Regions from separate parts of the Dehalobacter sp. DCM genome, predicted to be linked through region 1. Evidence: riboswitches for the same ligand, from Rfam matches in the RefSeq annotation. Region 1 holds a riboswitch; each other region holds the start of a gene.

Region 1 (10,723 bases):
TGAACACTAACGTTGTTGTGTCATTCTTGGAATCAGCAACCAACAGAGATACAGCATCGTTTGTAGCTACAGCAACTCCACCGATGTAGAGCTGGAAGTCAGTAGCATCGATTGCAACAACTGTCTGATCTACTTGTTCAGAGAAAGTTACAGTTACTTTATTTGCCGCAGTCAATTTAGCAGAAACGATTGTCGGAACAACGTTCTCTTTAATATCTACAGTGCCATAATACGTTGTCATCGGAACAGACGATCCATTAGCTTTGACATTAGCAACAGTTACGTTACGAAGACCTGTGAACAGGTTGGAATTAGCAGCGAGGTTCAGTACAACAGTCTGAGTAAGGTCGCCAGCTACAGGCAGCAAGGTTACAGAGCTAACAACAGCTCCTGCTACAGAGTAGTTTGCTGCGGTTGTAGCGGAAGCGCCATCAACAGCTTTGTCAAATTTTACAGTAACTTTGTTGTTATCAGCACCAGCTGCAACAGCTGTTACAGTTACAACATTTGCATTGGAAGCAACACCATCTTCGCCACGTGTAAAGGTGGTTGCTGTAGTGCTATTAGCTTCAATACCAGCAGCCGTCTTAACATCAGCACTGAAATCAAGAGCTAATGTATAAACAGCAGCTTTGTTAGCTCCAACTAAAGAAGCAAGAGCAACACGGATAACTTTTTTGCTTACTGCGGAATTTTTGTAAGCAACAGCAACTGCGCCAGTGTTAACACCAGTGGTGGTTACATAGTTCAGAACATATGAACCTGTGCCAGTAACTGTCGGAGCAACACCGAGATCTAAGTCTTTGTCAAAAGTAATTTCGAGGTATTCTTTTTTGTCAACACTGTCAACGACTACAGCTGTCGATACAACCGACGGAGCTGCAACGTCTTTTGTGAGGACTACAACAGAACTTACAGCAAGTCCAGCTTCTCCGCTTAAATCAGTAAAGGCAGAGACTGAAACAGTTGTAAGACCATCAAGAGCATTAGTAAATGTTACAATATATTTAGTAGCATCTGTAGCATCTACTTCTGTGGTTACTGTGGCATTGCCAGCAATAGCAACAGCCGGAGCTGCAACTAATTGCTCGGAGAATTTAACTGCAAGTGTTTTAGCGCCTGTTTGAGTAATGGAAGCAACTGTCGGCTTAACACCATCGAGAGCACCCTTTGTAAAGGTAGCAGTAGCCGGGTTCGGTGTCAAGATATTGCCAGCCATATCTTGTGCGCCGATAAATGTAGCGGTAACAACTTTACCAGCAACGATACCAGCATCAAGTGTAAATACAACTTCAGCTTTAGCACCAGCACCAAAATCAGTCGTAACTACAGCAGCAGTGCCGTCAGCTAAGGTGTAGGTAACAGTTCCCAGAGTCTGAATAGGCTCGGAGAAAACAACTTTATAGGTACTTGCGGAAGTAGCTGTTGTGGAAACGATTGATGGAGCAGTAGTATCTGCAGCGATGGTGATCATCTGTGCATATTTAACAACTGCTTCGCCAGTCGTAGCTTTAATACCATCAACAACAACGTCATAACGTTTTGAAAGGGCATTAGCAGCTGTAACGGTAAGAGTCTTACCATCAGCACTTAATACACCGGTCAGAGCGCCGGAAAGTTTAGCGTCTAAAGTGGTAAAGGTAATAGTAGCTGTAGCAGCAAATGCACCACTCTTGCCATCGGCAAATAAAGTAGCTTTGTCAACAGCTTTGTTAAATACAACGCTTACCTGAGTAGCATTGATAGCACTTACCGACTGAACAGCTAAACCAGCATAAGTGAGCTGGGCCGCAACAGCGGTGGTTACAGCAGAGGTTCCGCCAACAGCAACAACCAAGCTGGTGGAAGCTAATTTAGCGTTTACAACGCTTGCAGCAGCAACACTGCTGCCATTGGTCAAAGCAACGAATGCATTGTATTTAGCAGCCAGCGGAGCAACGCTCAAAGCGTCAACGCCAGTTGTGCCATTAGCAACATAAACTCTGTCATAAGCATAGGTCAGGGTGTTAGCAACAGCACTGTTTGTTGCATAGCGGTCAGCACCGGCGATGCGGGTGTAACCCGTGATGTCAGCAACTTTAGCTGTTCCGCCAACGATGTACTTGGTTGCGCCAACAGCTGTACCGGAGAATGTTCCGTCAGCATTGGCCAGCATGATGGCATATTTGTTTTTAGCGGCATAGGATGCAATCGACAGAGCGTCGGGAACTGCATTGAAGCCAACTACAAATGTACCTGCAGGGCTGGTCAGTAACGCGTTGACTTTGTCAGCAGTAGCCTGACGGCCAGCGCCTTTCAGGACAACGATGTCAACACCGGTCATGGCGTCAACTTCAGCAGCGACTGCATCGGAAATTGCACCGACGATATAAACCTTGGTAGCACCCAGAGCTGCAATTTTAGCTTTAACAGCAGCATTTAAGGAAGCTTTGGAGGTAATAAGGATCGGGGCGTTTTCCTGAGCTGCCAGCGGAGCTGCAGCCAGTGCGTCAACGAGGTTAGCATTGTCGGAAGCAGCAAGAACTACAGTAGTCCCCCATGTGCTTGCACTTGCGATATCGAGAGCGGTTTCAATACGGTTTGCGCCGGAAAGTCTGGTGCTGTCGGCAGTAGCGCCGAACATGGCAGCAGGCATCAGGGTCAGAACCATAGCTATGATAGCTAATACGGCTATCTTCTTCGTTCTACTCATTTAGTCAAATCTCCTCTCTTTCTTTAAAGGGTCTTTTTTGTCTCGGGATACTGATTCAATTCACTTTTATGTTTATACTATTGAATCAATCTCCCTTTACCTGGGTGCGGATACTCTTTTTCACCCCCCTTAACAGTGTCGCAAAGATTATCCTTAGACATTGCGCAATATCTAAAGGCACCACCCACTCGGGGGCGTCCCCCCTCTGAGCCTCGTTCCTCAGGGGCGGTCATCCCTTTAGACGTTTTATAGGTAAAGAGAAGCCAAAGAAGCTCCTCGCACCTTCCTAATACTATTCTTTAAAGATAGCAATATTCCTGCTTTTGTCTGTAACTTTTTTCACAGTAAATACTGGTTATCCCTAAAAAATGACAAAATCATCCTGGAATCGCACTTAGTAATTCTACCTTATTTCGCCGTAAATTTCCACATATTTTTGAGATTAAACCTGCTTATAAAGACGTATTTGGCATTATTTATCTGATGCAGGGCGCTTTTTTTCTGCAAAATCTCTTAATTTTGTTATTTTTCTTCATTTATTACTCATTTAATAATCCCCTTAGATCAGCCCTAAAGCTTTTACTTCGGATAATACAGAGGGTGGCAAGGCTTTCGTGCCGCCGATAGCGATAACTTTTCTTCCTTTATAGTTTAATAACAGCGTTCGCTGCTCCGTCGTCAGTCCGTTCGGCGCTACCAGCAGAATCGTGGTATTTCCCCCGGCAGCCAGGATTCCTCCCGTTAATGCGTCCGGATAATTCATCCCTGTGGCGATATACAGATTGTTCCCTTCCGGCTCATTGTCCCTGAGCACCGCCGCCGAGGTGGCATACCGGTTGCTGCCGCTGATCCGAACTGCTCCCGGAAGCGCGGCCAGCACACTGCTGCTCACAGCGGCTGTACCTCCGATGACCTCGGTAGCGGTGACTGCATCTATTCTTAACCTATTTTCTGTCTGACTGTTTAAACTCGCTGCATTGGTGAGCAGAATCGGTTTACCCTCTATAGCGGCATTGGCCGCTGTCGAGATCGCATCGGGGAAATTGGCGCCGTTAACAACGACAGCGGAGCCTTTCGTCCCTAATAAATCGGCGACGGCGGCGGCTGTTCCGTACCGGTCACTGCCTTCGATCCGCGTCACGGAGGTGAGGGTTTCCAGCTTAGCCTCGACAGCGGCGGATACTGCGCCGGTGCCGCCAAGGATATAGACCTTGGACGCGCCAAAATCAGCGATGGCCTTATAGACATTGTCCGGGAGATTATCCCGATTCGTCAGCAGGATCGGCGCGTGGTATTTATAGGCCAGGGGTGCCCCAGCCAACGCATCCGGAAAGGCATCGGCACGGGCGATAATCACCGTATCCGCGCCGGTCGGGAAAGCTGTCCGGGCGATCTGCAGGGCTGTTGTTATCCTGTCTGTTCCGGCGATACGGTCTCCCGCGGATATCGCACTCCAGCCAACCCGGTAGGTTCCCGGCTCGTAAATAGCCGCCTTCACAGTGGTTCCGTTACCGGTGAATCCTCCGCCGATCCGAATCCAGCGTGAACCGCTCCATCGGTATATATATGCCATATAACCTGATTCTGCTCCTGCGCCTATTGAATTAGGAAGTACGGCATCAATACTTAAATCGAGAACCTTTTGCGGCTGGGCTTCGCCCCAGTTAATCGCGAAGGTCTCACCGCCGGTTATCCCCGTGGGGAATTCACCGGGGGTATCGGTTTTGGCCAGTGATAGGCTTATCTTTCTATCCCTGTGCATACTGTCCACCCCTAAGGCGAAGGCACCGGCAGAAACCGTCAATGTCGCCCCCGTCTCCTCCCCGGTACTTCCGGCGGAGACGATACCGCCATCCCAGCCCAGAGAAGCTGGCGAAGTAACTGTTTGCGGAGAGGACAGTGTTTTCAGAGCACGGTAACAATCCAAGCGTCCATAGCCATAGCTGTCATCGCGGCCTTCCGCGCCGAGATCATAAGCCGAACTAAACAGGGCTTTCTTCACTTCCTGTGCGGTCAGCTGAGGATATTTGCTCCAGATCAGCGCCGCTGCGCCGGAAACAAACGGGGTCGCAATCGACGTTCCGGTAACATAGGCGTAACCCGATTCCTTCGTCGTCCAATAGGTGGTAAGGATCTTATCGCCGGGAGCCGACATCGCCATTTCCGGGCCAACCAGTGAAAAATCCGTAATCTGATCGTTAATATCCACAGCCGACACCGCCAGAACCTCCGGATGTGCCGCCGGATAAGAAACCAAACTGCTGCGTACCGCCGCTTGCTGGGCAATGCTCTGTGGCATCCCCTCTTGATTATTGCCGGAGGATGCGATAAGCAGACACCCTTTAGCCGCTGCATAATCCAAGGCATCATCCAATATGTCATTTTCAGAGTCTGCGCCGATACTCATATTAATAATGTCAGCGCCATGATCAGCTGCCCAGACAATGCCGTCAGCAATAATATCATCTTCCCCCTGGCCGGTTTCATCCATGACCTTAACCGGCATAATTTTCGCTTTATACGCTACCCCGATGATCCCACGGCTGTTATTCAGTGCCGCAATCAGCCCGGCTACGGATGTGCCATGACCATGATCATCCTGAATCGCTTGGGTAGAGGTACTTCCGGTATAGGCATTGTACCCGCCGACAAGGTTACTGACCGAACCGTCCTGCAATTCCGTGCTGTTGAGGTCGACACCGGTATCAATAACGGCAATGACAATGCCTTCCCCCGTAGCCCCTTCATCCCAGGCTTGATCCGCACGCACCTTGCGCAGGCTCCACTGGTCACTGTATTCCGGATCGCTGATGGCAGCCGTAACCGCCATCTCATCCATGGTATAGGTCTTACTCCATTCAGCACAGATGACAATCGGCGATTGAAGCACCTTCCGGACAATCCCTTCCCTGTTCGCCTCGTTAAGGCCACGGTACTGAAACGTGGCATAATTCAACGGCCCCGTCCGGATTAGCTCTCCGCCCGTAGCCGTTGCTAATACGTTTAAATCTTGGGGATTCGCATCTGCAGCAACCTGTACAATTAAACGTACTGCGTCAGGATCATATTCGCCGGTTAAAACCGACGTGTATCCGCCTTCTTGGCTTGGTGCCGCCAAGGCATAACACGGCGGAACATTTCCTATTAATAGAATCAGCGTCAGTAACACGATAAGTTTTTTCATTTTACTGCGTACCCTTCTTAAGTAATTAGCTCAGTTTATTAACGTCACTTTCCATATTCATTTTGCATTCAAAACCAATTCATTAATTTCCAGCTGTAATCTTACCAATTTAACATCCATTACCGTAAAAAGATGATATCATATATAAGAATATTATCACATAAGGACATCAATAGGCATCCTAAACTCCAGCAAAAGCATTCACACAAATCATCAACAAATCTTCCATATATCTTCCATTCTCTTAAGAGCAGTCTGTATGTCACATACCGGCGTCAAGCGGAGCATGGATTGCGCAGCGCAACGGTCCATGGATGACGGACCATGGATGGTCCTAAGTTCAAATTCACCACGGATGGTAATAGAATTTGAACTTCCTGTTAACGATTGCAATTCGCCAAGGAAGGCAAAAGAATTTTAACTTCCGTAATGCAAATTCATGGATGGCGCTATCTGCCGAAAGCGGCATGTGACATACAGACCTACCCCAAATTAGCGATTAGTTATCAGCAAATGAACGGATAGTTCTTTATGATTCGCCAAAATAAAACATTTTCCTTTTTTTACAAACAGGATTTAAGCCCCTTTCGGAGAATTAGTATAAAATGGAACTCCATGTTCCAAAAAATAGAATAGAAAACCCAAACAGACAACATTCAGATGGAGGAAAGCATATGTTCATTAAACTGAATAGGCACGAAACAGCAATGAAGCGGCTGGTGAAAAAAGGAATTACCACTTTGACCCTGGCTTCTTTTATTGCTTCGAATATTTTACTGGGGACCATCAGTCCCATCCCCCAGGCATACGCTGAAGACGGTATCTCTCAGACTTATACGCGTTTCGCCGGTGACAGCCGGGCCGAAACGGCGGTGGAGATATCCTCTAATAACTGGTCGGATGCATACAATGTAGTGTTGACACGTGAGGATGCTTTTCCTGACGCACTGGCCGGAGCAGTCCTGGCCAACAGCGCGGTGGTCGGTGGCGGGCCTCTGCTGCTGACTCATTCCAAAACCCTGCGTCCGGAGGTTTTGCAGGAAATGAAACGCCTGAATACCTCCAAGGTGTTTATTCTGGGCGGGACCGGTGCAATCTCAGCGGATGTGGAAAGCGCGCTCAAAGCCAATGGCATTTCCACTGTGCGCATTAAGGGAAGCAATCGTTACGAGACTGCCGCCAATATCGCCATCACTTCCGTGGAAAACAGTTCGCGGGCTTTTCTGGCTTCCGGTCAGGTGTTCGCGGATGCACTCAGCATTTCTTCCTACGCGGCCGCCAATGGTATTCCGCTCCTGCTGACGGACACCAAAAAAGTCCCGACAGAAACCCTGAATGCCTTAAAGAAAATGGGTGTCACCGAAATCACCCTAATCGGCGGTGAGAGCGCCATCAGCAAAGACATAGCGACTCAACTGCAAGCAGCCTCTTATAACGTAACCCGGATCAGCGACCTGGATCGCTATAAGACCAATGTGGCCATCTTAAACACTCTTCCTTTTAATAAAGATAAGATCATCGTAGCCACCGGCGATAACTTCCCGGATGCCCTGGCCGGATCCGTCCTGGCAGCCCGGAATAATAATCCGATCCTGCTGGTACCCAAAGACGAAAATAAACTGCTCAATACGCCAACCGCATCCTATATTAATACGAACCGCAGCAGCGTCAGCAGTTTCTATCTGCTCGGCGGCTGGGATGTGATTAATCCGAAAGTGCAAAATATAATACGAACAGGAAAAATTACTTCCCGTATCTCCCTGCAGTTCTGGGATGGCTATGCCAGCACGTCAACTTACGAAACACAGCTTTCTTATGTGCCCGGCTACGTCGGGGATTATATCGATATATTAGTTCCCAATTTTTTGGGAGCTAGACAGAGTGACGGCAGTATTACCTCTATTAACCCGGATGGCAGTTTTGCCTATCGTTTCAGTAGTTCTGATATACCCAAATACCTTGTTTCCTTGGGGCAGAGCAACGGTGCCCGTGTGGTTCCGATGGCCATGGCCAGCGGCAGTACCGCTGACAAAATGCTGCAGGACCCCGTGAAACGCAGTACATTTGCCGCCAGTGCCTTAAAGGTAGTAAAAGAAACCAATGCGGATGGTATTTTAATTGATATGGAAGCGTTATCGGAAAAATCCGAAGCAGGGCTTACCAGTTTAATGCAGGAGCTCTATGCCAGCCTCCACCCCATTGGCAAGCTGGTGATGGTCTCTGTCATGTCCAAAACAGATCCTGCCGTGGAATGGTGGTATGACGAGTATAATTACGCGGACCTGGCTCAGTACACCGACTATATCCAAATCATGACTTATGATTACTCGACCTCCCAACCCGGACCCATCGCACCGCCGGATTGGATGAAGAAGGTCATATCCTATGCCGTGACCGAGATCCCTTCGGAAAAGATTCTGATGGGCGTTCCTTATTACGGCAGAGCTTGGCGCAAGGATACCACCGATCCGACAAAATGGCTCTATAAAACGTTTGGCTGGGCAATGGCCACGCAAACGGCAGAACAATGCGGTGCAACGATCACCCGTTACACAACCCTGACAGACCCGGTGGGCATCCCCACTTTCAAGTATACCGATGAGAACGGCTATAACCGGACCTGTTATTTTGATGACCGTCTCAGTTGGAGCGTGAAACTGGATATCATGGATCAATACAATCTGGGCGGAATCGGCGGCTGGTCCATGGGATGGATCAACACGGTCAGCTCGCCGGAGCTCTATCCGCTGTTAAAGGAAAGAGTCTAAGCAGTAATATATCAATAGGTTATGGCAAATTATTGAAAATATTTTAAGAAAATGATTGCATTCACTCAAAATATGGATTATAATGACTTTACAAAGCGATAATAGCAAACTTGTCGAAAGGCAAGGACGCAAAGCTACGGGCCTAAATCCTTCGGGATATGGTCGCCGGGTTGCCGAAAGTGGAGTTAATAGGTAAAGATAACACCTGATTCGGCATCCGAGTCAGGTGTTTTTTCTGTTCATGAAACAACACCATCAAACTAAATAACAGCAAAACGATACTGGCAAACCCGTCGAAAGGCGGGGACGCAAAGCTACGGGCCTAAATCCTTTGGGGTATGGTCGCCGGGTTACCGAAAGTGCAGGACAGCAGTCTATGCTGTTTAAACGCCCGCTTTAGGTGACCCCCGAAGCGGGCGTTTATATTTTCAAGATTTGACGAGCAAGTAGAAGGAGGATACATATGTTTAAGAAAAATATCACCGTAAAAGTAATCGCCGTTATTCTGACCGCCTTGTTTTTCCTGCCGCTGGGCAGTGCCAAAGCAGAGGCAGCATACAGTATCGGTTTTCAGACTGAAACGGTACAAGTGACTTCTCCTTCAGCCAATAATCTCCAATATGACCGGTCCTTTACCATTGCCGGAACAAGCTCCTTGCGCTCTGTCTGGGTATGCCTGCGCGGTCCGGCCGGTGAGATCACCACCTATCCGATCACCGTTTATAATGGCTCATTTTCCAAAGAAATCTGGCTGCGCTTCGGTGCAGGTACTTATACCGTCTGGGTTGGCGACAATAACAAGCAATTTGACGGACGCATCCGTTTTGAAGTGCAAAATACATCCACAGACGATTATTTCAATCTGACGCCATCCGGTCTGGTCAACAGCGATAATAAAGCCGTTATCAATCTTGCCAATTCTCTGACCACCGATAGCATGACCGAAATGCAGAAAGTCAAAGCGATCCATTCCTGGGTTACCAAGAATATCAAGTACGACACCCAAGCCTACTACGCCGGGAAAATCGGCAATTACTCCGCCACGGATGTTATCAACAGAAAACTGGGTACCTGCCGTGACTATTCCTTCGCTTTCGCAGCCTTATGCAGAGCCTCCGGCATCGAGACCCGGGTCGTATACGGAAATGCCTGGAGCAGTTCCCAAAAGAAATATGAATTGCATGCCTGGAATGAAGTTAACGTTGACGGCGAATGGCTCAGTGTCGACACCACTTGGGATGCCGGCTATATCAAAAACAGCAAATTCGTTGTCGCCAGCACATCAAAATATATCGGTATGAACCCCGCAACATTCAATAAGACACACCAGCTGACGAAAGTAACGCTTTACTAATAAATCATTGACTATCCGGAAGATATCATAATAACATAACAATTAACATTGACCATAGACTACTCATATACATTTCCACTGAAAGAAGCCGCTGCAAACGCAGCGGCTTTCTTTTAACTCTTAAAACAAATCATACAAATCAAACATACAAAACCAACATTCAAAAACATAAGATCAGGCAAAGCAATGTATGCCAGCGTCAGCGGAGCAGGATAGTTTTTTATTCCTTATTAAAATAATCACTGATATTCTGGTTCGCCACAATCGGCTGATACCGCGCACGCAAAACAACTTCATTCTGCCGGGTCAGTTCACGGAAGGCCATCTCGATACGACCCACAACCATCTTCGTATTCTCCGCATTGATTCCCTGAAGGATCAGAATGTACTGCAGTTCGCCCCACATCGCACAGACGTCACCTTTACGCAGGCTTCTGGCTAAGATATCTTTTAAGATCGCAAACGCTTTGTCGGCGCGGCTCCGATCCAATTCCGCCCTGCCGCTCAGCTGGAGAGATAAAAGCACGGTAAACACGGATTGCCCGTTACGTTCCACACGGCGTCTTTCCAGATCATAGATAGACTTAAAGGTCTCTTTATCGCAGAAGAACGGTCCGCTGTCGTCATTGCTGCTGGTCATTTCCTCCTGCACGGAGTCAATATCCGCCCGGGCAGATTTATCCTTGGCGGTGATCCGGTTGTACAGATTCTTCAGTTCGGCCGAC
Region 2 (10,723 bases), 170 kb from region 1:
TGCATGGGACCTTGCATTTGCTTGGATTTGATCATAATAATGTTGAAGACACCAGCATAATGCGGCGACTCGAGGAAGAGGTTATGGAAAACTTGGGTCTCACCCGGTGACAGTGAGGTAAAAAGCGATGGCGGATACCCGTAAAAATACGGATTTTTCCATGAGCTTCAAAGCGGCTGGAAATGGGATCATCTACACGCTTAAAACAGAAAAACACATGAAGTTTCATGTGTTCGCTGCAGCTGCTGTTGTTCTGGCCGGATTATTTTTTCATTTGTCGACGGTGCATTGGCTCTTTCTCGTATACGCCATCGGCAGTGTTGTCGTTGCCGAATTATTTAACACCGCCATTGAGAGGGCGATTGATTTAGCTGAGCCTAACTACAATTCGCTGGCGGGAATTGGTAAGGATATCGCTTCGGGGGCCGTGCTGGTAACCGCATTACAAGCCGTTATTATCGGAATCATTATTTTCGGGCCCAATATGATCAGGTTATTTTAAGTGAGCGCAGGGGGAGTGCTGGGATGGAAGTGCACAACGCCATGCTGTTAGAGCAAGAGCAGGCTGTGTTATTAGCGAATCAAGCTAAAAAAGCGTATGAAAATGCCTATGCGCCTTACTCTGGATATAAGGTTGGGGCTGCCGTACTTTGGCACTCTGGGCGTATCACATCCGGAGCAAATATTGAAAATGCTTCTTATGGCTTAACCGTTTGCGCGGAACGGAACGCCGTTTATCAAGGAGTTTTGACCGGGGAGAAACAAATCTTTGCCATAGCGATCGCTGTTCCGGCGTTGGACATGCCATCACCATGCGGCGCTTGCCGACAGGTGATCCGGGAATTTGCCTCAGATTGTATTGTTATACTGCTTAATGGACAAGGCGATATGGCCCAAACCCGATTGCAGGTGTTGCTGCCCGAGGCCTTCGGCCCGGAGTTTTTATATAAAGTTTCTGAATAAGGGAAGGTATTTGATTTGGATAAGCAAGGGAAAAAAGGATTTCGCTCCGGGTTTGTAGCGGTCATCGGTCGACCAAACGCCGGAAAGTCAACACTATTAAATACGTTACTGGGCCAAAAAGTGCTGATCATATCGGATAAACCCCAGGCTACCCGGAACAGGATACGCTGTATCCTGACCGAAGAACGGGGGCAAGTCATTTTCTTCGATACACCCGGCATCCATAAGCCGAAGCACCGGCTGGGTGAATATATGGTTGCTGCAGCAAAAAGCGCTTTACAAGGCGTCGACATGGCTGTCTGTGTGGTTGATGTGTCTGTTCCGTTTGGCACAGGGGATGAATATGTCTTTCAGATCGTCAAAGAAAGCGGAATCCCGTGTATTTTAGCTTTAAATAAAATCGATCTCATTACCAAGGAAGAGCTGATGGTTAAAATCGCCACACTCTCAAAATTGGCTGACTTTAGGGAAGTTATCCCCATATCGGCGCTGCATTCCAATAACACAGCCAAGTTGATGGACCTTATTTTTGAGGCGCTGCAGCCGGGGCCGATGTTTTTCCCTGATGATGTGGTCATCGACCAGCCGGAGAAATTTGTTGTTGCCGAACTCATCCGTGAAAAATTGATGAACCTTACCCGGGAAGAAGTTCCGCATGCCGTTGCCGTTGTCGTGGAAAACATGGAGGAGAAAAAGACACTGATTAAAATCGAGGCCGTTATCCTGGTAGAGCGTGACTCCCAAAAAGGAATCGTTATCGGCAAGGACGGCTGTATCCTTAAGGAAGTGGGTAAACTGGCCAGAGAGGAAATCGAAACTCTTTTAGACAGCAAGGTTTTTTTACAGCTTTGGGTCAAGGTGAAAAAAGACTGGCGTAATCAGAATACCCAGCTCAGAGATCTGGGATATAATTTAAAAGACTTGAATGAATAATAGCAGGAACTGCGTAATCTCATGCAACATGAAGGAGAGGTCACCATGGATATTGCCGGAAGAATCGATCATACCCTTCTTAAACCGGACGCAACTGAAAAGGATATCGTCGCCTTATGTCACGAGGCAGTAAAATTCGGTTTTGCCTCTGTCTGCATTAATCCACTTTACATCTGTACCGCGGCGCGCTTGTTACACGGGACATCAGTCATCCCATCGACTGTCATCGGTTTTCCGCTGGGGGCTGCGCTGACAGAGGTGAAAATCCAGGAGATCATGGCAGCTAAAGCATACGGTGCCCGTGAGGTCGATGCGGTGATGTGTGTCGGCAGGGCAAAATCTGGCGACTGGAAAGCGGTCAAACGGGATATCGAATGGATGGTGTACACGGCGCAGAGTGCCGGCTTGAAAATCAAAATCATTATTGAGACAGGATTATTGAACCAGTCAGAAAAGCAAATGGCGGCGGAGATCGTCCGGGATGCCGATGCGGATTATATTAAAACATCGACAGGTTTTTATGGGGGAGCTACCGTTGACGATGTCAGAGACCTTAAACGGTGGGTTGGCCCGAGTGTCAAAGTGAAAGCCTCCGGCGGCATAAAAACAAAAGAGCAGGCTATGGCGCTTATTGAAGCCGGTGCCGACAGATTGGGAACCAGCTCGGGGATAGCGATTATCACGTAATATTGTGCCTTTAACCTATAATTAGCATATTTTAGGCATAAGCAATCAAGTGATTGACACGTTTTGTTAAGGATATTTTGTTAAAAGGATTATTGAAAAGGAACCGGGGTTGGTGGAAGATGGCGGTCTATTCGGCAGATGCCATAGTGATCCGCAGCAGGGAATATGGTGAGTCGGATAGGCTTATCACACTTTTTTCCAGGGAAAAAGGGAAATTAGAGGCTATTGCCAAAGGTGTCCGCAAACCAAAGAGCACCCAGAGAGGTGGGACACAGCTCTTTACGTATGCGGATTTTCTGTTGTACCGCGGTAAAACGCTGGATATTGTCAATCAAGCCCATCCTAAAGAAAGCTTCATTCATCTATGGGATGATTTTGACCGGACGATCGCGGCTTCTGGTATGGTTGAACTGCTGGATATTTCAACAACACGAGAGCATCCCGATCCGCAATTGTTTGTTCTGACCCTAAGCTTTCTATTCTTAATCAAACATCTCGACCCCTATTTGGCTCAAGCGGCGTACGCCCTGAGACTCCTGCAGCTGCAGGGTTATCTTCCGGCGATTAATAACTGCATCGAATGCGGCAAATCCTTAAACAGCGAGCAGGCCTTTTTGAGCGCAGACGCGGGCGGCTTTCTGTGCGCATCGTGCCAGAACAACCGTGTCGTCAAAACGCTGAATCCCGGAAGTGTGGCGCTTATGCGGCAACTATACCAAGTTGACCTCGGCAAGCTGGATCGTCTGCGGTGGAATAAAAAAACCCGTGGTGAGATTCTGAGCAGTCTATGCTTTTTTTGCCAACAAAAATTTGAGCGAAAACTCCTTGCCTGGCGTCAGGGCAGCGAATTCTGGTAAAGGGGACAAAAGGGACGTAGGATTTTGTCTCCTTTTTTGGCTTGTTGCTATTAGTGGTGTTACCTAACTTTCTTTATGGCAAATTATTGATTCTTCCAATTAAACAGGTAATATACAAGAATGGTAACCACGGGAATAAATATTTTCGGCAGATTGATGATTCGAAGAACTTCAAAAGCATAAAACGCCGAAAACCGCGTACCGATACTATTGGGAACACCGGAAAGGGGCACTAAGAGCAATATAGACACCCATGCCTTTGGGGAATAGATGTTGGTAGACGGTCTTGTGTAGCATCAGAATCCCCTACTGCTGGGGTTGTGCGAATCTGAGGGGCTGTATTCGTTTGGCTGCTCAGTGTTAAGATATCCGGATAGGCCTGTTGATACCCGGCAAAAGCATTATTATGTATTAAAATATGTCATTACTGAATATATCATGACCTTTCCTGCTTAATCATAAGATAACGGTATTTACCTTACTCGAGGTGATTTATTTTTTCCTTGCGCTTCGCGATAATTGACAGTGAGGTATTGACAGCATATAATATTTGATAAAGTATACCGCTGTGAAGGGAAGGATACGCGTGATTTGCCGTAAAGAGAGTCCGGGATGCTGGGAACCGGGCGGGGAAACACGGGTTAGGCAGTCCGGAGCGGACAGTAACATTCACGAAGAGGATCCCGGGTAAAGACACTATATTACTTGCGGATCAAGCAGGGTGGAACCGCGGGAGATGCTCTCGTCCCTGCAGCAATTATTGCTGTATGGATGGGGGTTTTATTTTTTGGTGTGACTGGAAATGGATTAACACCAATCATTATATTTAATGGTGACTAAAAGGGGACAAGTGCTACGTCCCTTTTGTCCCCTAAATAGGAGGAAACCGCATGAAATTTCAAGATCTTATTCTTGCCCTGAATCAGTTTTGGGGTGAACAAGGATGCATTATTGCACAGCCCTATGATATGGAAAAAGGTGCAGGAACCATGAACCCGGCGACATTTTTGCGCGCTCTGGGCCCGGAGCCATGGAATGTGGCTTATGTCGAACCATCCCGGCGTCCCACCGACGGGCGTTATGGGGAAAACCCCAACCGTCTTCAGCATTACTTCCAATACCAGGTCATTTTGAAACCTTCGCCGGATAACGTGCAGGAGCTGTATTTGGAAAGCCTTGAACGCTTGGGAATCAACCCGGCTGACCATGATATCCGGTTTGTCGAAGACAACTGGGAGTCCCCTACATTAGGTGCTTGGGGACTGGGCTGGGAAGTATGGCTTGATGGTATGGAAGTGACTCAGTTTACGTATTTCCAGCAGTGCGGCGGTATCGACTGCAGACCGGTTTGTGCTGAAATCACTTACGGCATCGAACGGCTGGCCACCTTTATTCAGAGCAAGGACAGCGTATTCGATATTGAATGGGTCGGTGATATTACCTACGGAGATATTTACCTGCAAAATGAAAAAGACTATTCGCGTTATAATTTTGAAGTAGCAGATGTCGATGCACTGAGACAGTGGTTCGATATGTACGAGAAAGAAGCCGGGCGAACCGTTGAAGCCGGTTTAGTCGTACCTGCCTACGATTACGTATTAAAATGCTCGCATACCTTTAATCTCCTGGAGGCCAGAGGCGCAATCAGCGTGACTGAACGCACCGGTTATATCGCCCGGGTCAGGCATCTGGCCCGTCTTTGTGCCCAAGCATATGTTGCTCAGCGGGAAGAACTTGGCTTCCCATTGCTGAAGCAGAAAGGGGAATAAGGAAATGAGTAAGGACTTTTTACTGGAAATCGGGATGGAAGAAATGCCCGCAAAATTTGCACCAGGGGCTGTTGCCCAATTGGAGAATAACGCCCGTAAGCTGTTTACTGAACTGCGGATCGGTTATAAAGACTTAAAATGCTATGTCACGCCAAGACGTTTGGCGCTCTTGATAAACAGTCTGGATGAAATGCAGGCAGATATCAGTGAGGAAGTCAAAGGACCGGCGCAAAAGGCTGCCTATGACGCAGATGGTAAACCCACCAAAGCGGCCGAAGGATTTGCCCGCGGCCAGGGCGTTGGTACGGATGCGCTTTACATTAAAGAATTAAATGGTGTTCCCTACGTTTATGCTTTAAAGTCGCAAAAAGGCGACGTCACAGAGAAACTTCTGCCGGAAGTCTCTCTTAATCTGATCACCGGCTTGAACTTCCCTAAACCCATGCGCTGGGGAGATCAGGAAATTCGTTTTGCCCGTCCGATTCGCTGGCTCGTCGCTTTGTTCGGGGATGAGGTCGTACCGGTGACGTATGCAGGGCTGCAGTCCGGAAGGACAACCCGCGGCCATCGGACGTTGGGAACTTTCGCCCGGCTCGTCTGTCCGGGTGATTACGTGGATGCGTTAGAAACCGTCTATGTCCTTGCTGATCATGAAAAACGGAAGCAGAATATCTGGGGCCAAATTCAGACTCTGTCGGCGAAGGTCGGGGGAAAAGTGGATCAGGATGATGATTTGCTTACGGAAATCAGCCATTTGGTTGAATATCCGACAGCACTTCTTGGTGAAGTGGATGTCAGCTATATGGTACTTCCGGAAGAAGTCATCACAACACCCATGAAAGAACATCAGCGCTACTTCCCAGTAAGAGGCGAAGATGGGAGGCTTCTTCCTTATTTCATTACGGTTCGTAACGGGGACAGCACATCACTTGATCTAGTTAAGGAAGGTAATAAGAAGGTACTGAAGGCCCGCTTAGAGGATGCTGCCTTCTATTTCCGTGAAGATTTAAAAAAGCCGCTTCATACCAATATCGACAAACTGAACCGGGTGACCTATCAGGAAAAGCTCGGTACAGTCGGGAAACGTGTGGAACGGTTACGTCAACTGGCAGCAGCAGTTGCCAGCGCGATGAATCTCGATCCGAAGCAAACAGAACTGGTCGACCGTGCGGCGCTATTAGCCAAAGCGGACCTCGTATCGCATATGGTCTATGATTTTCCTGAACTGCAGGGGATCATGGGCGCTTATTATGCCGCAGGAAACGGTGAACCGAAAGAAGTATGCGCTGGGATTCTGGAACATTACCGCCCGCGTTTTGCCGGCGATGTCCTGCCGGTGTCGTATACCGGAAAAGTCGTGAGTATTGCCGATAAGCTGGATGCGATTGTCGGATCTTTTGGTATCGGAATTCAGCCGACAGGCTCCCAAGACCCATATGCGCTGAGACGCCAAGCACTGGGTATCGTTGGACTGCTGATCCAAGATGAACTTGATCTGTCATTGCGGCAGTTGATCGAAGCTTCTTATCGAATTTTTGTGGAACAAGGTATTCCATTAGAACCCTTAGCGGATATCGAACCAGCCCTGATCGATTTCTTTGGGCAGCGAATCCGTTACCTTATGCAGGAATCCGGACTGCGCTATGATATCATCGATGCGGTGATTGCCGGTGGCGCCGATATCCCATACCGAACGATGAAAAAAGCACAAGCGCTGGCCAAGAACAGAGAACAAAATGACTTTGTTCCCTATCTCAATGCCTATACCCGCTGTATGAACCTCAGTAAAAAATCCACCACCGATGGATGGAACAGTGCTGATCTTAAGGAAAACTCGGAAATCGAATTAGCCGCACTCCTAAAGGAAAAAGCACCCCTTGTCAGTGATGCCCTACGTGCTGCCGAATTCACTCAAGCTTATCACATTGCGGCGCAAGCCGTTCCATTGATCGAAAAGTTATTCGAGGATGTCATGATCATGGACGATGACGTTACGGTCAGAAATGCCCGTTTAGGGCTGCTTAAGGAATGTGTCAATACACTGGGCTGTTTGGGTGATCTCAGTCTGCTGGCCTAAGTGTCAGGATTTTCCCCATTGGTTCAGGTTGTTTTTTAATCTCAGTATCGATTTCTATTCCAGTTAATATACTGAACACCAAATTAATATTAATACAGGTCGCTGCCAAACGAATTACTCGTAGACAGCGGCCTTTCTTCGTATGTCAGAAAGTATTACTTTTACTTATTATTTGTCCCCTGAAAACAGTCTACTCAACCATAGTCACAATGAAGGTCGTCAGATCCTCGATCAGGTTATATTCTTTGGCTTGAACATGCGACATCTCCTTATCGGACATGAGAACCCGGATGATTGGCCGCATCGGCAGACTTTTGTTTTGGTCGACAACAATTCCGACTTCGCCGGTACTCAGTTTGACTGTGCAGCCTGTGGGATAAACAGCAATATGCTTTAAAAATGTAACAATCAGCTGCTGCGAATACAGCTTATTGGCACACCCCATTACGATTTCACAGGCTTCGTGGGGCACGATCCGATTATGCCCTGGACCGTCATTAACCAGGTTATCATAGAAGTCTGCCAGCCCGACGATTTGGGCCAGGGTATGGAGACGGTTACCGGATAATTTACGGGGATAGCCGCTGCCGTTCAGCCACTCATGATGCTGCAGCGCGATATGGGCACTGAGTAAATTCAAATCGTTTTTGGTACGAAGGATATCATAGCCATGGATGGTGTGGGTTTGGTACAGCTCAGTTTCTTTGGCAGTAAAGACATCCCGTTTAGCAAGTAAATCCTTGGGTAGCTTGACGGTTCCGATATCATGGAGCAAAGCACCGGTTGCCAGCGCTTCCAAAGTTTCTTTATCCAGTCCCAGTGCCTTACCGATGATGATGGAAAGGACACAAACACTCACAGAATGCGTATAGATCTGATTGTCATAACTGCGCATATCCGTCAGGCTGATAAAGATATCTTTTTGAAACAGAATATCTCCTATTATGTTATTGACCGCTTTCTTCACCTGAAAGCCACTAAGCTCTTTGCCGATCCTAACTGCTTCCGCAAAATGCTCCAAGGTGTTAATGGCCTCCCGTCGGCTTTCATCGGAAATAACGTCTTCGATGACGACATCTTTCGATTCCTCATCGTCCACATAGACAATACTGATACCCAGCTCTTTTAAACGGTCGATATAAGAATGGGTCAGCATGACACCTTTTCCGAGAAGGACACGCCCACTGTGTGAGAAAATCGTCCGTCCAAGCACAGCACCTTGTTGAAGCCGGTTAACACTTATCTGGCGCAACGGTATTCTTCCTTTCTGAAATGGAGTTAACAAAAAATCGCCAACAAAAGGGTATGGCGACATAAATAACAAACCTGAGCGGATTCGGCGGCCTGGCAGTCATCGGAATATCCGGAAGACCCATGGCTTTGCGTCCCTGGCTTTCGCCAGGTTTGCTATTGTCGTTGCTCTAATTTAATTGTAATTTAGTGAAAATTGTAAAATAATTGTAGCATTTCCAATGCAGTAACTTCAAGAAATATTTCATGAAAAACAAATTATTTTTCCATTCTGTTAACATGTCCGTCCAATTTACTATAGACACCTTGGGATGATGCTATTGAATGCATATCACAACAGCAACAAATAATATAACACATTCCGACCAAAAAACGTAAATTTTAGGCTGTACATTTAGCAGAAATGGTCTATAATATTTAAATGTGATATATTATTAAGGTGTATCGATATAATTATGTAATCACAATTGAGAGATGGTATATCTAAGTTCAGCTAGAGCTGCCGCCAGACTTGGCGTCAGCCAAGGTACACTGTAATTACCGATGATCAGAAGGTGAGAAGATATGCAGCTTTCGGAACGCCAAGAAAAAATAGTCGAACTCGTGAAAAAAACCAGTCCGATGACGGGAGAACAGATTGCCAGCCAGCTGAGAACCAATAGGGCCACATTGCGCCCTGATCTGACAATCCTAACAATGGCCGGCGTGTTGGAAGCCCGGCCGCGTGTTGGCTATTTCTACAACGAAGACACCGGACCTTCACCCATCGCGTTAAGAATGCAGCAGCTCCGGGTCGGCGATTTCAAATCGATTGCGGCATCGGTTAAAGAATCGATCTCTATTTACGATGCTGTCGTTTCGATGTTCACCAATAATGTGGGAAGCTTGATCGTCATTAATGACAGGCATGAACTAAAAGGTATGGTTTCACGCAAAGATATTCTTAAGGCTTCGTTAGGGCATACGGATCTGCATCAGGTTCCTATCAGCGTCATCATGACGCGGATGCCGAATATCATCATGGCAACGGCTGATGAATCCGTTCTCGAGGCCGCCAAGAAGCTTGTTCACCATCAGGTAGACTCGCTGCCCGTCGTCGAAAACTATATCAACGAGAATGGACAGGAAAGCTATGAAGTCATTGGCCGATTTACAAAAACCAATGTCACGAACCTGTTTGTGGAACTAGGTATGAAATGCTGAAGGAAACCATACAATCAGTGAGGAGGATGGATGGGTGACAGAACAAATCCCGGTAATCTACGTGATTTCCGATGCGATTGGAGAGACGGCTGAATTTGTCAGCCGGGCAGCTGCGGCCCAGTTTAACGGTATTAAAACAAAAATCCGCCGGGTGCCTTATGTCCAGGATGAAACACATATTGACGAGATTCTGGAAGAGGCTGTGGAGGAACAGGCGATCCTTGTTTATACTCTCGTACTGACCAACTTGAGAAACTACATTGAAAAGCGGGCCAAGGAAAAGAACCTGACAACGATCGATATCCTAAGTCCTCTCATATCCGCACTGGGTCATAAAACAGGACTTCAACCCAAGAACATCCCGAATATTACCCACCGTCTGGACGAACAATATTTCCGCAAAGTAGAGGCGGTAGAATTTGCAGTCAAATATGATGACGGCAAAGACCCGCGGGGCATGTTATTTGCTGATGTTGTGCTTATTGGCGTTTCACGGACTTCCAAAACACCGCTCAGCATGTATTTAGCCCACCGGGGGATAAAGACAGCCAATATCCCGCTGGTACCGGAAGTATCCCCGCCAAGAGAGTTATATCAGGTCCAAAAAAACAAAGTGTTCGGACTCATCATCAGTCCGGACAAATTAAACCAGATCCGCAGTGAACGCTTAAAAACACTCGGACTTGGCCCCTCCGCGGACTACGCCAATCTTGACAGAATTATGGAAGAACTGGATTACGCCAAACAGATCATGAAAAAGATTGGCTGCACTATCATAGACACCACCAATAAGGCGGTTGAGGAAACCGCCAGCCTGATTCTGCAAAAAGTAACAATTAATGGGGAGTTGAAGAGTAATGGTTGATAAGAAGTATGTGTATTTATTTCGTGAGGGCAGTGCCGGTATGAAAAACCTCTTGGGAGGCAAGGGCGCAAACCTGGCTGAAATGACCAATATCGGTCTGAGCGTCCCCCAGGGTTTT
Region 3 (10,723 bases), 2.0 Mb from region 1:
ATTTTCCCGAAAGGGCCGGCAACTCGGAATCCTGCAAAGCTTTGAGCCCCGGCTAATCCATTAAAAAACTCGTATGCCGTCGGCGTCAGTGCTCCTGCTGTATCGATGATTCCTTGATCCATAAGCCCTTGCTTATCCTGTTCGGCAAAACCCGGTGCCTGGACGGAATAAAGCGGCGAGATGATTGATTTTTCATCAAATGCGGATCCCAGCCAGGTTACAGCCTCCGGCTTCAAGTGAAATCGTAAACTCATACAGTACCTCCTATTAATACACATAAGTAACCGGGTTATACTGATTCACAAAGTTGTTTATGCTATCGGTAGTATTTTGAATGGCTTTTCCTGCCTTATAAACGCCGGACAGGCCGCTCTCAACAAACGGTGTATACGCTTTGCCGTCTGCCACGCTGACGGCTTCGATTCCCTGACCGGTATATCCCTGTTTCCAGTTATCAAAGATGACCGGATCGCCTTTGATGAAATTTTTGCCCTGGTCCGTCGCCCAGCTTTGCAGGCCGTTATTGATCGCTGTCTGCCCGAAGCTTTGGGTCAAAGGGTTTGAATTCCGGATGGAGTTAATAAACGAACCGACATTGACATCCGACCAATCCAGTCCTTCAGGTATTTTTCCGCCTTCTGGCAGGATTCCGTCTCCGAGGACATTTAAGGATGAGTCCAAAGCGCCTTTCATTGCGCCTTTAAAACCGGAAGTCACGATATTTGTCAGAAACTCGCCTTCTTTCCCTTTCTCAGGTCCGTCGACAAAGGTTCCATACATTTCTTTACCTGCCTCAGCGCCGACATTATAGATATTCTGGGCCGCCTTACCTGCAGCTTCGCCCCAACGGTCCCCGACAAATCCCCCGAGTTTATCTTTGGCGATATCACTGAGTCCTCCCAAAGCACCCTTACCCACTTCGTTGAGAATATTCCCTTTGGCCAACCCTTCGCCGAGTCCCCCGGCTACACCTTTAAGTCCGGTATAAGCAGTTTTGATCGTCTTTCCAACCGGTCCCGTCACATTGGAAAGGATATCGACACCGGTGTCGGCGGCCGTTTGCGTCAGTTCGCCTGCTTTCGTCAAGACATTCCAGAAACTTGCTTTGGCCATTTCATTTTCTGCGACCTTTTGCTGCCATTGCTGTTCTTTGATCAATTCATCTCTGCGCGCGTTATTGCGCTCTTCTTTGGCAACATTAATCTCGTTTTGCAGCTGTTCCATTTTTTGTTTGTGTTCCTGTTGGATCCGGATTATTTCCGGATCCGGGCCAATCGGAGTACGATCCTTCGGGGTGTAATTGATCTCGGCATTGTTTGCTTTCAGCGTTCCCTGAAGCTCATTTTCCCGTTGCTTTAAGGCTTCAATCTGGCTTTGCACCGCACTGGTATCGTAGCTTTTATGCTGCCCATACCCTTTAGCGACAGCTTCCAGGTAAGCTTTTTGCTCTTTGACCTGGACCAGATCCTCCTGCTGTTGTTTGACCCAATCGCTCTTTGCCGCTTTAGCTGCTGCTTCTTCCGCCTTTGTCACAGCCAGCTGGTATTTTTGTGCTTCGATTTGGTCTTTTTGACTTTTTAAATAATCGATATAGTCTTGATATTGCTGATTCATCTTATCAAAGCTCGGGTCGCTCTTATCCGCTGTCGTCTGCGCATCAGCCCATTGCTTTGTATACGCGTCGATTTCCTGGTCAATTTTGCTGCCGGCTGCCTCCAGTTTGGCGCTCTCCGCATCCAGTACCCCACCAATCAGCGCATCCTTTGCCGCAGCATCTGCGGCCATTTTCTCGGCGGCTGCCTGCGCCGCCTGAGCCGCTGCAGCCATGGCACCCTCTAATTCGGCGTCTCCGCCTCCTCCGCCGCCACCGTCCTCTTCATCCACTTTGTCGCTTTCCTCAACCCTGCTGCAATCACATTGAAATACAGCAAGTCCCACCAAAACGGCAGCGACAGCATCGCCAAGCGACGCGCCAAAACTGGTACTGCTTGAATTGGTAACAAACTCAGTTCGTATTTTCAATCTTTTTCCCTCCTCGTATCATCCCGCATAGGACGATTTCAGGTACAACCGGACATCCGCCAAGGCAATAGCCCTTCAGACTGCAGTCCGGACAACTATTTCTCATTATCTTTCGAAATTCATCAAATTCCTTGCTATTCCAGGCTTCCAGCAATGTATGGCGACGCAAGTCAACCTTCCAGCGCTGCTGCTGGTCAAAGCTGCAGGGCAGCATCTGCATATCCGGCGTAACATAAGCGCTGAACCGTCCGCCTTCACATGGCTCGATGCTGGCCGGATGGACTTTCCAAGCCATATTCAGAAGTCCCGGTACACAACAGCTGTCGAATCCGGCGATTCGGCAGTTTTCTGCGTCATTGAACAAGCCGAAAAAGTAACGCACCTTTGGATTCAGGATATCCAATACATTGTCTTGCCGCCCCAGTCCCACCGGTTTGTGCAGCAGGAAGATGATTCTTCCGATCCCCTTGGGGATTCTTTTTTGTTCAATGAGCGCAATCGCTTCATCCAGTGACTGATTGCTCAGTACATAATGAATATTGGTGTGAACACCTTCATCCAGTAAGGCAGCGATAGCCTTTAGCGTATATTCTGAACGATACCAACTGACTGCGGCGGCTCCGCAATATTCAGCGATCAGGCGTGCCTTGACCGAAGTGAGCCCGAGCCCGGATGTTGTCATATTCGGAACGACCCCAGCCTCGCGTGTACTGACCAGGATTGCTTCAAAATCGTCATGCATGTCCGGATCTCCTCTGCCTCCGAGAGCAATCTGACATACATGGCCTTCACACTGCCGGATTATCGCTTTGTAATCCAATAAAGACATGTTCGGCTCGTGTTTATGCCATCCATCCTGATAGCACTGAACGCCCGACTGCACGCACAGACCGCTGCCGCCATGATCACAATGGCCCATGATGCCAATGTCCAGCAGATGAGGCATTTCCGCCATAAAGGGTTCTTCCCCGGTATCTTCACCGTTCTCGTTCAAAACATTGCTGCGAATATATAAGCCGGTATCCGCGTCAAATTGTGTTTCAAAGCCGTATGTCCGATCTTTAAATTTACGCATCGGCTTGTTTGGATTTCATGACCACTATCAGTACTAAGCCGGCGACCACGGCAATCGCCCCCAGGATATACCCTATATTCTCTCCCAACGGCTTTCTCAGAACGGCAAGCAGAATACTGCTCAGAAAGCCAAGCGTCAGTCCGCTGAGCGCTACATAAATATGATGATTGCGTACTGGGCTTGGTTTACGCAGCAAGACAAACAGATCATTCATAACGACGCGTCCGGTCATAAACGGAATACTACGCGGTCCATCACCAAGCGCTTTCATTATGGCAAATGCAATAGCCAGTGAAACCGCGATTTTATCAATCGCATTGTTCCGTGTCAGAAAATTAGAGATCATCGCAGCAAGACCGGCGAATAGGATCAGAATGCCGAGACTGCGTGCCCCGACTTCCGCCCAATTTTTTTGCAAATCAGGTATCAGCGATGTAAAATTTGTTTTTACTTTACGGAAGCCCTCTCGCCGTACGCGCCGGACTAAAGGGACGATGACGCGAAGAACGACAGTGGCATAGATGGCTTTCCCGATAAAATTATTGTAAGAAGCCGTCAGAAAGACCAAAACCAGTATGATCTTATCCAGGAACATCCACAGCGGCGCCAATGCAGGTGCCGCAGCCATCATCTTATACGCGCTGAACGTTCCTAATCCCGTCCATATTACAAGAATAATCGGTATCATCCACCCGTATTTCCGTAATATCGGCGGCAGAGATTGGGCAACATTATGCAGTCCAAGTTTCAGCAGATTTATTGTCGATCGGGGATCTCCCACCTCCAGTCCCTGGAGCTCCATACGCCGTTCTTTCTTCTTTTTTTGTGTCAGATCAGAACCATTATATCCCTGAGGCCGGGGTACAGGTTCAGGTGCAGGATCACTAAGAATCCTTAGTGGTATTGCCGGTGGCGGTAGTATTACCGTAACATCGGTTTCGTTGGACACATTCTCTCCTCCATTCGTAACTAATCATCAATAAACCCTACGTCATTTTGAGCCACAACCATCAAATTCGAATATTTTTCTCTAAAAAACATTTAATTCCTTCATGTAAACTTGTATCCGCGAGCATTTGTCATTGACATATGCAGGCGAACGATGCCGCAAATGGATTGACAATCGTCGGAAAATTCAATAGAATTATTTCAACAATAAATGTTTCGAAATGAATATATATTTATGACGACAAGAGCACACCAGCTGAAAGGCTGGGCCGCAAAGTCATGGGTCTAAAGCATTTATGCCAGGATTGCCAGACTGCCGAACCATAGAGAGCATTAAACAAGCATCTATGATTCATTGATCGCTTGTTTTTTTGTTTTATTCTTTTAAGAAATGGAAGTGAAATGTTGATGCCGCGCGGCTTAAGAATCTTTCTTTGTATAACAGCTTCCCTGATCCTAGTCCTTTCATCACAGATACCTGCTTTGGGCAACACGGAAGAGACCACCATCCGTGTCTCCGGGCAAGATCGCTATGCAACCGCTGCCGCGATCGCCCATACCGGCTGGACACAATCGGATTATGCAATTATTGTCAGTGGCGATAATTACCCGGATGCTTTGGTTTCTGCTGTAACAGCTAAACAGTTCAATGCACCGATCTTGCTCGCAACAAAAAAATCCCTGCCGTCAGCGACCAAACAAACCTTAACTGATCTTCAAGTGAAATGTGTGATTCTTATCGGCGGGACTGCTGTCTTATCGAATACGCTTCAGTTGGAATTACAGAAGATGGGAATAACTGTAACCCGTTGGGCTGGCCCTGACAGGTATGCGACCTCCGTTGTCGTAGCCAGTCAATCCGTTAATACGTCAGAAATTTTTATCACATCAGGCGATGGCTTTACGGATGCCCTTTCGGTATCTTCCATCGCCGCCTGCAAAAACGTACCGATAATTTTAGTCTCAAAAGACCGTATCTCACCGGAAGCAGAAGCATATATCCAATCTCATCCGATTACCAATACGTATGTGATCGGTGATACCGATATTATCAGCGATAATGTCGCTCAAATGTTCCCAAATCCGGAACGGATCACCGGGGTAAATAAATATGATCGAAACATTGCCGTCATCAACCGCTTCGGCTGTGACGTACCTGGACCTAACGTCATGATCGCGACCGGTGAGGACTACGCAGACGCTTTGTCCGGATCAGCCTATGCCGCAAAGACGAACTCGCCGATTGTTCTTGTCAGTTCAACCCTATCCGCTTCGACCCGCTCGTATTTTGATTCCAACACCTCGGGGAAAACGCTCTGCATTCTGGGCGGCGAGTCCGCAATAAGCAATTCCACCATTGATAAACTAATCTCTGAAAATGGATATCGTTATTCGAATAATCGTCGCAGCATGAAACATTCCCGTGAATGGGACAACACCTCAGACTTTTATCCCGAGGAATCTTCCGATCCGCTGCTTGATCTGGGATATACAGAAGAAAAATACATCCTGGTCTTTGGTTCTCTAAGCAATCCGGTCTATCCAAGTGCCACTGAGTCCGTTCAGCATATGACGACGATTTCTGTCGATGTCTGGCTATTGAAAGCAAGCGGTGAAAAGTACTCAGGAAAACGCACATTGACCGTCAATAAGGCTATTGCCGACCGGATTCAGTCAGTATTCAAAGAAATCTATGAAGGCCCGGAAAAATTTCCAATTTATAGCGTTCAGGGATATGCCTGGCGCCCGGAACCGACCTCGGAGCACCGCTGGGGACTGGCCGTTGATATCAACCCGAATGAGAATTATATGATTACCAACACCGGCGTTATCAAGGCTGGATCTTTCTGGAAACCGGGAATAAGTCCATACTCAATTCCATTAAACGGCGACGTTGTAAACGCTTTCAATAAATACGGCTTTACCTGGGGCGGAAACGCCTGGCACTCGTCAAATGATTATATGCACTTTTCCTATCTGGGGAGATAAAATCTACTCTACTCTACTCTAAAAACAATTTGTAACATTTTAACGTAACCGTCAAATAAGCAGGTGTATAGAAATAGAGCAAAGAACAGTGTAAACTGAAATCTTTGCTCTATTTGCAGACAGCTTGAATTTTGGGATTCCACGAATATCATTGGCAGGGCATCATCGAAGTATCTCGAAGATGTGACCAGCAATTACAGTGTTTTATGGCTATTTACTTATTTTTTTACTTAAATAAATCCTCAATAATAGATTGTGGAATCGCGCCCGTACCACCACAGATGATTGCATCCGTATACGCTTGAGAGTCCAAATATTCCTCAATCAGCTGCATTTCTCCTCCTACGAGAAGTACCGGAGAGTTATAATGAGCAGCCAAGGTCGTGCCGGAAAGCGCATCCGGGAAGTCCGTTCCGGTTGCCAGCAATACCTTTTTTGTATCAAGGTTAAAGTATTTGGCAATATTCAGCGCTGTCAGATAACGGTTCTGACCTTGGATCCGAATCGCTGAGCCAGAAGACAAGCCCGTTAGCTGCTGAAGCTTCTGAGCCAAGGCTTCGGAGACTGCGCCGCTGCCGCCTATGAAATAGATTTTACCCGGCGCAAGGTTTTTTAAATAATCAAGGGAGGCCTGATTAAGAGAATCCTTGCCGCTGAGCAGAACAGGATAGCCGAGCGAGGCTGCAATGGAGCTGATGCTCAAAGCATCCGGGAAATTTTCTCCGGTAGTAATAAATACAGGAGTCCCCTTCGCAACATTGAGTTTCTTGAGTATTTCCAGATTGGTCAGATATCGATCCTGGCCGGAGATCCTTTGGATATTCTTTACCCCCATCTCCCTCAGGGCAGCGAGAAGTTTTTCGGATACTGCGCCCTGTCCGCCCAAAATATAGAGCGTACCGTTTTCGGTCAGATGTGTCCTAATATAGTTGAGTACTTCCTGACTGTCCTGCGCTGAATTGCCTCCCAGTAGAATCGGCGCATCCAGCAGGTTGGCCAGGGAGCTTCCTGATAAGGCGTCGGGGAAATTGAATCCGGTGGCCAGAATACAATGATTAATAGGGCCGCTATAGAGGCTTTCGGCAATGGATACTGAGGTAGCAAAACGGTCCGAACCGCTTAGCCTCTGGGTAACTACATTAACCCTTGACTCAGGAAAGATATTGGGTGAAGTCGGTTGTTTCCAAAATACAGCAGACAATTCCGGATAATTGCCGGAAGCTTGCAGCCATGTATAAAGCGTTTGATCAGAGACTGCATTTAAAGCACTATTTAATGTATCTCGGAAACCTGTTGCTTTCATTGCGGCATCAATCATTTTTCCGGTCGTCGCTGTAGAATTGTCGCTGCCTGCTTGAGCCCCTGCACCGCAGGTATCAAGCCAATAGGAATCCGAAATCGTGCTTGCGCCTTCGGTTTGACCTGAGATACCGCCGATTTCAGCAGTCCCGCCCGCTGCCGGTGTTGCATCAACGCTTCCAGCATTATAACAAACAGATATGTTGGAACTGTATTGTGTTTGTCCCGCAATACCGCCTGCACGGTTGTTGCTGCTGCCTGTTGCAGAGATATCACTGCCTTCAGTGCTATAGCAGTTAATAATGGAGGCATTTTCGCTTAAATTCCCAGCTATGCCTCCTGCACAAGCCCTTGTTGTGCTACCCGAACTTGGAATTGTCGTGGCTAGGATATTACCGCCTTTATAGCTGGAATTTTTGATGACTCCATCACGCGCATAACCGACAATACCACCTGCAAACGATGAAATCCCATTATTCAGAATCGTAACTTGTGCAATAGCCGTAACGTTGCCGGTAAAGGAACAATTATCTATTACAGGCCTGCTGCCGCCTGAACTGAACATTGAAGCAGCAATGCCGCCTGTCATCGAACTTGTTGCATACCAGTTAACTTGATAGATGACGTTGCCTGATACATCGAGGTTCTTAATAGCTGCATCGCCGACAAGTGCGCCGAACAGTCCTCCTGACTTATTCGTCGTAAATGCAAACTGGTTGACATTTAGGTTGGTAATAGAATGTCCATTTCCATTATAAACCCCTGTGAAAGGAGTATCATAAGTAAGCCCGATAGGTGTCCAGTCAATGCCTGTCAGATCTATATCCGCTGTTTGGATGAAGTTATAACTCAAGTGGTCGTTAACATGAGCCAATTGTTTAGCCGTACTGACATGATAATAAATCTCACCGTCAATTTCGGTATATTCATTGAATCCGCCGTCATCTACTGAAGTAAAGCAACCTGGAATCAGGCAGTTCTTGATTTTTACTTTTGCCGTGCTGCTGTCTTTGGTATAAACGTAATAGCCGCTGCCAACTCCTGTATGACTGCCTTCCAGAAAATCGGTGTCGGCAAGGCTGATATACTTGGGCGCAGTGAGAGTGCCATTGATCGTTGCCGTTCCGGCAGTAACATTAACAGCATAATTACCAAATGCACCTCCTACCGTGACGTCGCCATAGACTTCGGCACTGCCCCCAAAGGCAACACTGACGCCATTATAGGTGCACTGGATATCACCTTTTACCAGCAATGTTCCGGCACCGCAGGTAATACCGCTTCCTGAAGAAATGACATCGCCATCGATTATTATACTGGTATCCTCAAGCGACGATATCGCTCCCTGTCCACCGGAGTAAATTGTACCTTTAACAATAACCTGGCCACCTGCCTGGGCAAATACTCCGTTATTTCCGCTATGGACATCTCCTTTGATAGTGAGTGTCCCTTCAGTGCAATCGGCACCGTTAGCGTAACCATAAGATATAACATTTGTTACCGTAGCTGTGCTGTTTCCGTCCAAGCGGAGACCGGAACCATATTTTTCCGGATTATTGCTGCCAATGGCGTTGAGTTCTCCGCCAAGAGAATCGTCGATTTCGAGTATGCTTCCATCATGCACTTCAATGCCTTGACCCCAATCGTCAGTGCTTGAAACATTAAGGGTATAGCCGTTCAAATTAAAGATAAGATGCTTGTTTTCTAAGACTAAACCATCAGTATAATCGATATCGGCAAGCAACTTTATGGTTTGCCCATCCGTCACTTCGGCCAGCGCATCAGTCAGGGTCGTGTACTTTGTTGTTGTATCGGTTATCTCACAAACATAATTATTAAAATCAGGCAGTTGAGCATATAGTCCAACGTTGTCAAAATAAGCCCTGCTGGTTGAAACATTATGAGCAATCAGACTCAATGTTGTCGGTGCCACCGAAGGGTTCATCGGTATATCAGACGCCTTTACAACCCCATTGATATATACATCATAAGTTTTAGAAACCATGTCATTGTCTAAAGTGACGCGATACCAGTTTCCGACTGTATAATTCTCAATGTATAGTCGGTCTGCATCATTGCCGTTTTGTACCGCAACAATTGTGCCGTCACCTTCAAACCAGATACTAGATATTCTTGTTCCCCATGGCCCTACACCTAGGTTACGAAGAGCAAGCTCAGCATTGCGGGAACTTGTCACTGGTTTAATATAAGCGTCTAAGATAAGATTGTCCGGCAGAGAAACAGGCAAAGTTACGAATTGTTCTGAAGACCACGAAGGTGCGCCTTCTAGTTGAAAAACTTTTCCTGTTGAACCATCAAATACCTGGGCAGTGATGACCGTTTGATTAGCATCTCCTGTGCCGTTATATTGCTGTGTAAAAGATAAAGGGAAAGTATTTTCAGCATAACTTTCGAAATCATCATAGAAAATGTCCGTTTCTTCACTAGAATCGGTCATCGATAAAGTATAATTACTAAAATGGTTAACAGTAAATGATACGGTGTTAGTATCATCATTGAAAGCCAGGTTGCTGACCGTACCGCCGGCAACATCTGCCGCTACAGCAGAGAAGTCATCTGTTGTCAGTCCGTCAAATGATAATGATGAGATTGATACGACCGCACCTAAGCTCTCAAGAAAGGCAAGTGCTGAAGGCGTTACATCAACCCCCATCGTATACTGCTCTGTTGCACCATCGGTCGGAATGGCCACCTGCTCCATGATCAATCCATCGTCCAGTCCCGCAATATCTGAACTGTTAACCATTAGATTTAAACCGGTAAAAGCTATGGTTCCGGTTATTCCATCGGCTATGGTCTTACTGAAGGATATATCCATATCTCTGAGATCCTCGGTATCCTGTGCACTGCTGCCAATAACTGGGTCACTCGTCACGCCGTCCGGCATTATCATGACACCATCCATTCCAACCATGGCATTTTTTGTACCTTCAGTCAACACGATATAATCAGGCGTTTGCCCCTGTAAAACATTTTGCCAGGATGAACCGTTATAAACATAAAGCTTAACAGCGACGATTCCCACCGTCAGGCTATTTCCCAATGTGCCTGTGACCGGTGAATCAAGAGTTCCGTCTGCCTGAAGTGTCCGTTCCACATAAAACCCGGTACCATCCCCCATGCCGTTTGACAGTGTATCAGAGAAAACGGTAAAATCAGAAAAACCTGAAAGGTCTGCCACACCTAAACAAACTCTTAGCGTTGTTCCAGCAGGAATTCCAGCTGGCGAAACACCGACCGGGATACCCGTCAGATTAAAGGAAAGTGTATCTCCGGCAAAGTAAACCTGATCCAGATCTCCGTCTGTAAATACCGCAGCCGGCTGCTGAGTAGCCGATACCGGTATCTGTATTGCCACAATCATTGACA

What was found. Region 1 has a riboswitch for cyclic di-GMP ahead of LPY66_RS19380 (transglutaminase domain-containing protein). Riboswitches for the same ligand answer to the same signal wherever they lie in the genome.
Region 2: linked by a shared signal. The riboswitch ahead of LPY66_RS18605 (HD-GYP domain-containing protein) and the one ahead of LPY66_RS19380 (transglutaminase domain-containing protein) in region 1 are both predicted to bind cyclic di-GMP.
Region 3: linked by a shared signal. The riboswitch ahead of LPY66_RS07585 (cell wall-binding repeat-containing protein) and the one ahead of LPY66_RS19380 (transglutaminase domain-containing protein) in region 1 are both predicted to bind cyclic di-GMP.

The regions. Positions count from the first base shown of each region.
Region 1 is NZ_CP092282.1:4,144,313-4,155,035, forward strand. It holds gene LPY66_RS19365 (cell wall-binding repeat-containing protein) at 1-2,692, opposite strand, end outside; gene LPY66_RS19370 (S8 family serine peptidase) at 3,252-5,876, opposite strand; gene LPY66_RS19375 (cell wall-binding repeat-containing protein) at 6,551-8,644, shown strand; cyclic di-GMP riboswitch class I at 8,738-8,822, shown strand; cyclic di-GMP riboswitch class I at 8,918-9,002, shown strand; gene LPY66_RS19380 (transglutaminase domain-containing protein) at 9,108-9,998, shown strand; gene LPY66_RS19385 (BTAD domain-containing putative transcriptional regulator) at 10,219-10,723, opposite strand, start outside.
Region 2 is NZ_CP092282.1:3,971,761-3,982,483, reverse strand. It holds gene ybeY (rRNA maturation RNase YbeY) at 1-110, shown strand, start outside; gene LPY66_RS18645 (diacylglycerol kinase family protein) at 128-502, shown strand; gene cdd (cytidine deaminase) at 526-963, shown strand; gene era (GTPase Era) at 979-1,896, shown strand; gene deoC (deoxyribose-phosphate aldolase) at 1,942-2,583, shown strand; gene recO (DNA repair protein RecO) at 2,703-3,440, shown strand; gene LPY66_RS18620 (hypothetical protein) at 4,009-4,131, shown strand; gene glyQ (glycine--tRNA ligase subunit alpha) at 4,331-5,209, shown strand; gene glyS (glycine--tRNA ligase subunit beta) at 5,214-7,286, shown strand; gene LPY66_RS18605 (HD-GYP domain-containing protein) at 7,477-8,538, opposite strand; cyclic di-GMP riboswitch class I at 8,622-8,705, opposite strand; gene LPY66_RS18600 (helix-turn-helix transcriptional regulator) at 9,102-9,740, shown strand; gene LPY66_RS18595 (pyruvate, water dikinase regulatory protein) at 9,775-10,605, shown strand; gene ppdK (pyruvate, phosphate dikinase) at 10,598-10,723, shown strand, end outside.
Region 3 is NZ_CP092282.1:1,607,559-1,618,281, reverse strand. It holds gene LPY66_RS07605 (hypothetical protein) at 1-254, opposite strand, end outside; gene LPY66_RS07600 (hypothetical protein) at 268-2,022, opposite strand; gene LPY66_RS07595 (radical SAM protein) at 2,006-3,097, opposite strand; gene LPY66_RS07590 (hypothetical protein) at 3,090-4,046, opposite strand; cyclic di-GMP riboswitch class I at 4,282-4,366, shown strand; gene LPY66_RS07585 (cell wall-binding repeat-containing protein) at 4,448-6,034, shown strand; gene LPY66_RS07580 (cell wall-binding repeat-containing protein) at 6,261-10,723, opposite strand, start outside.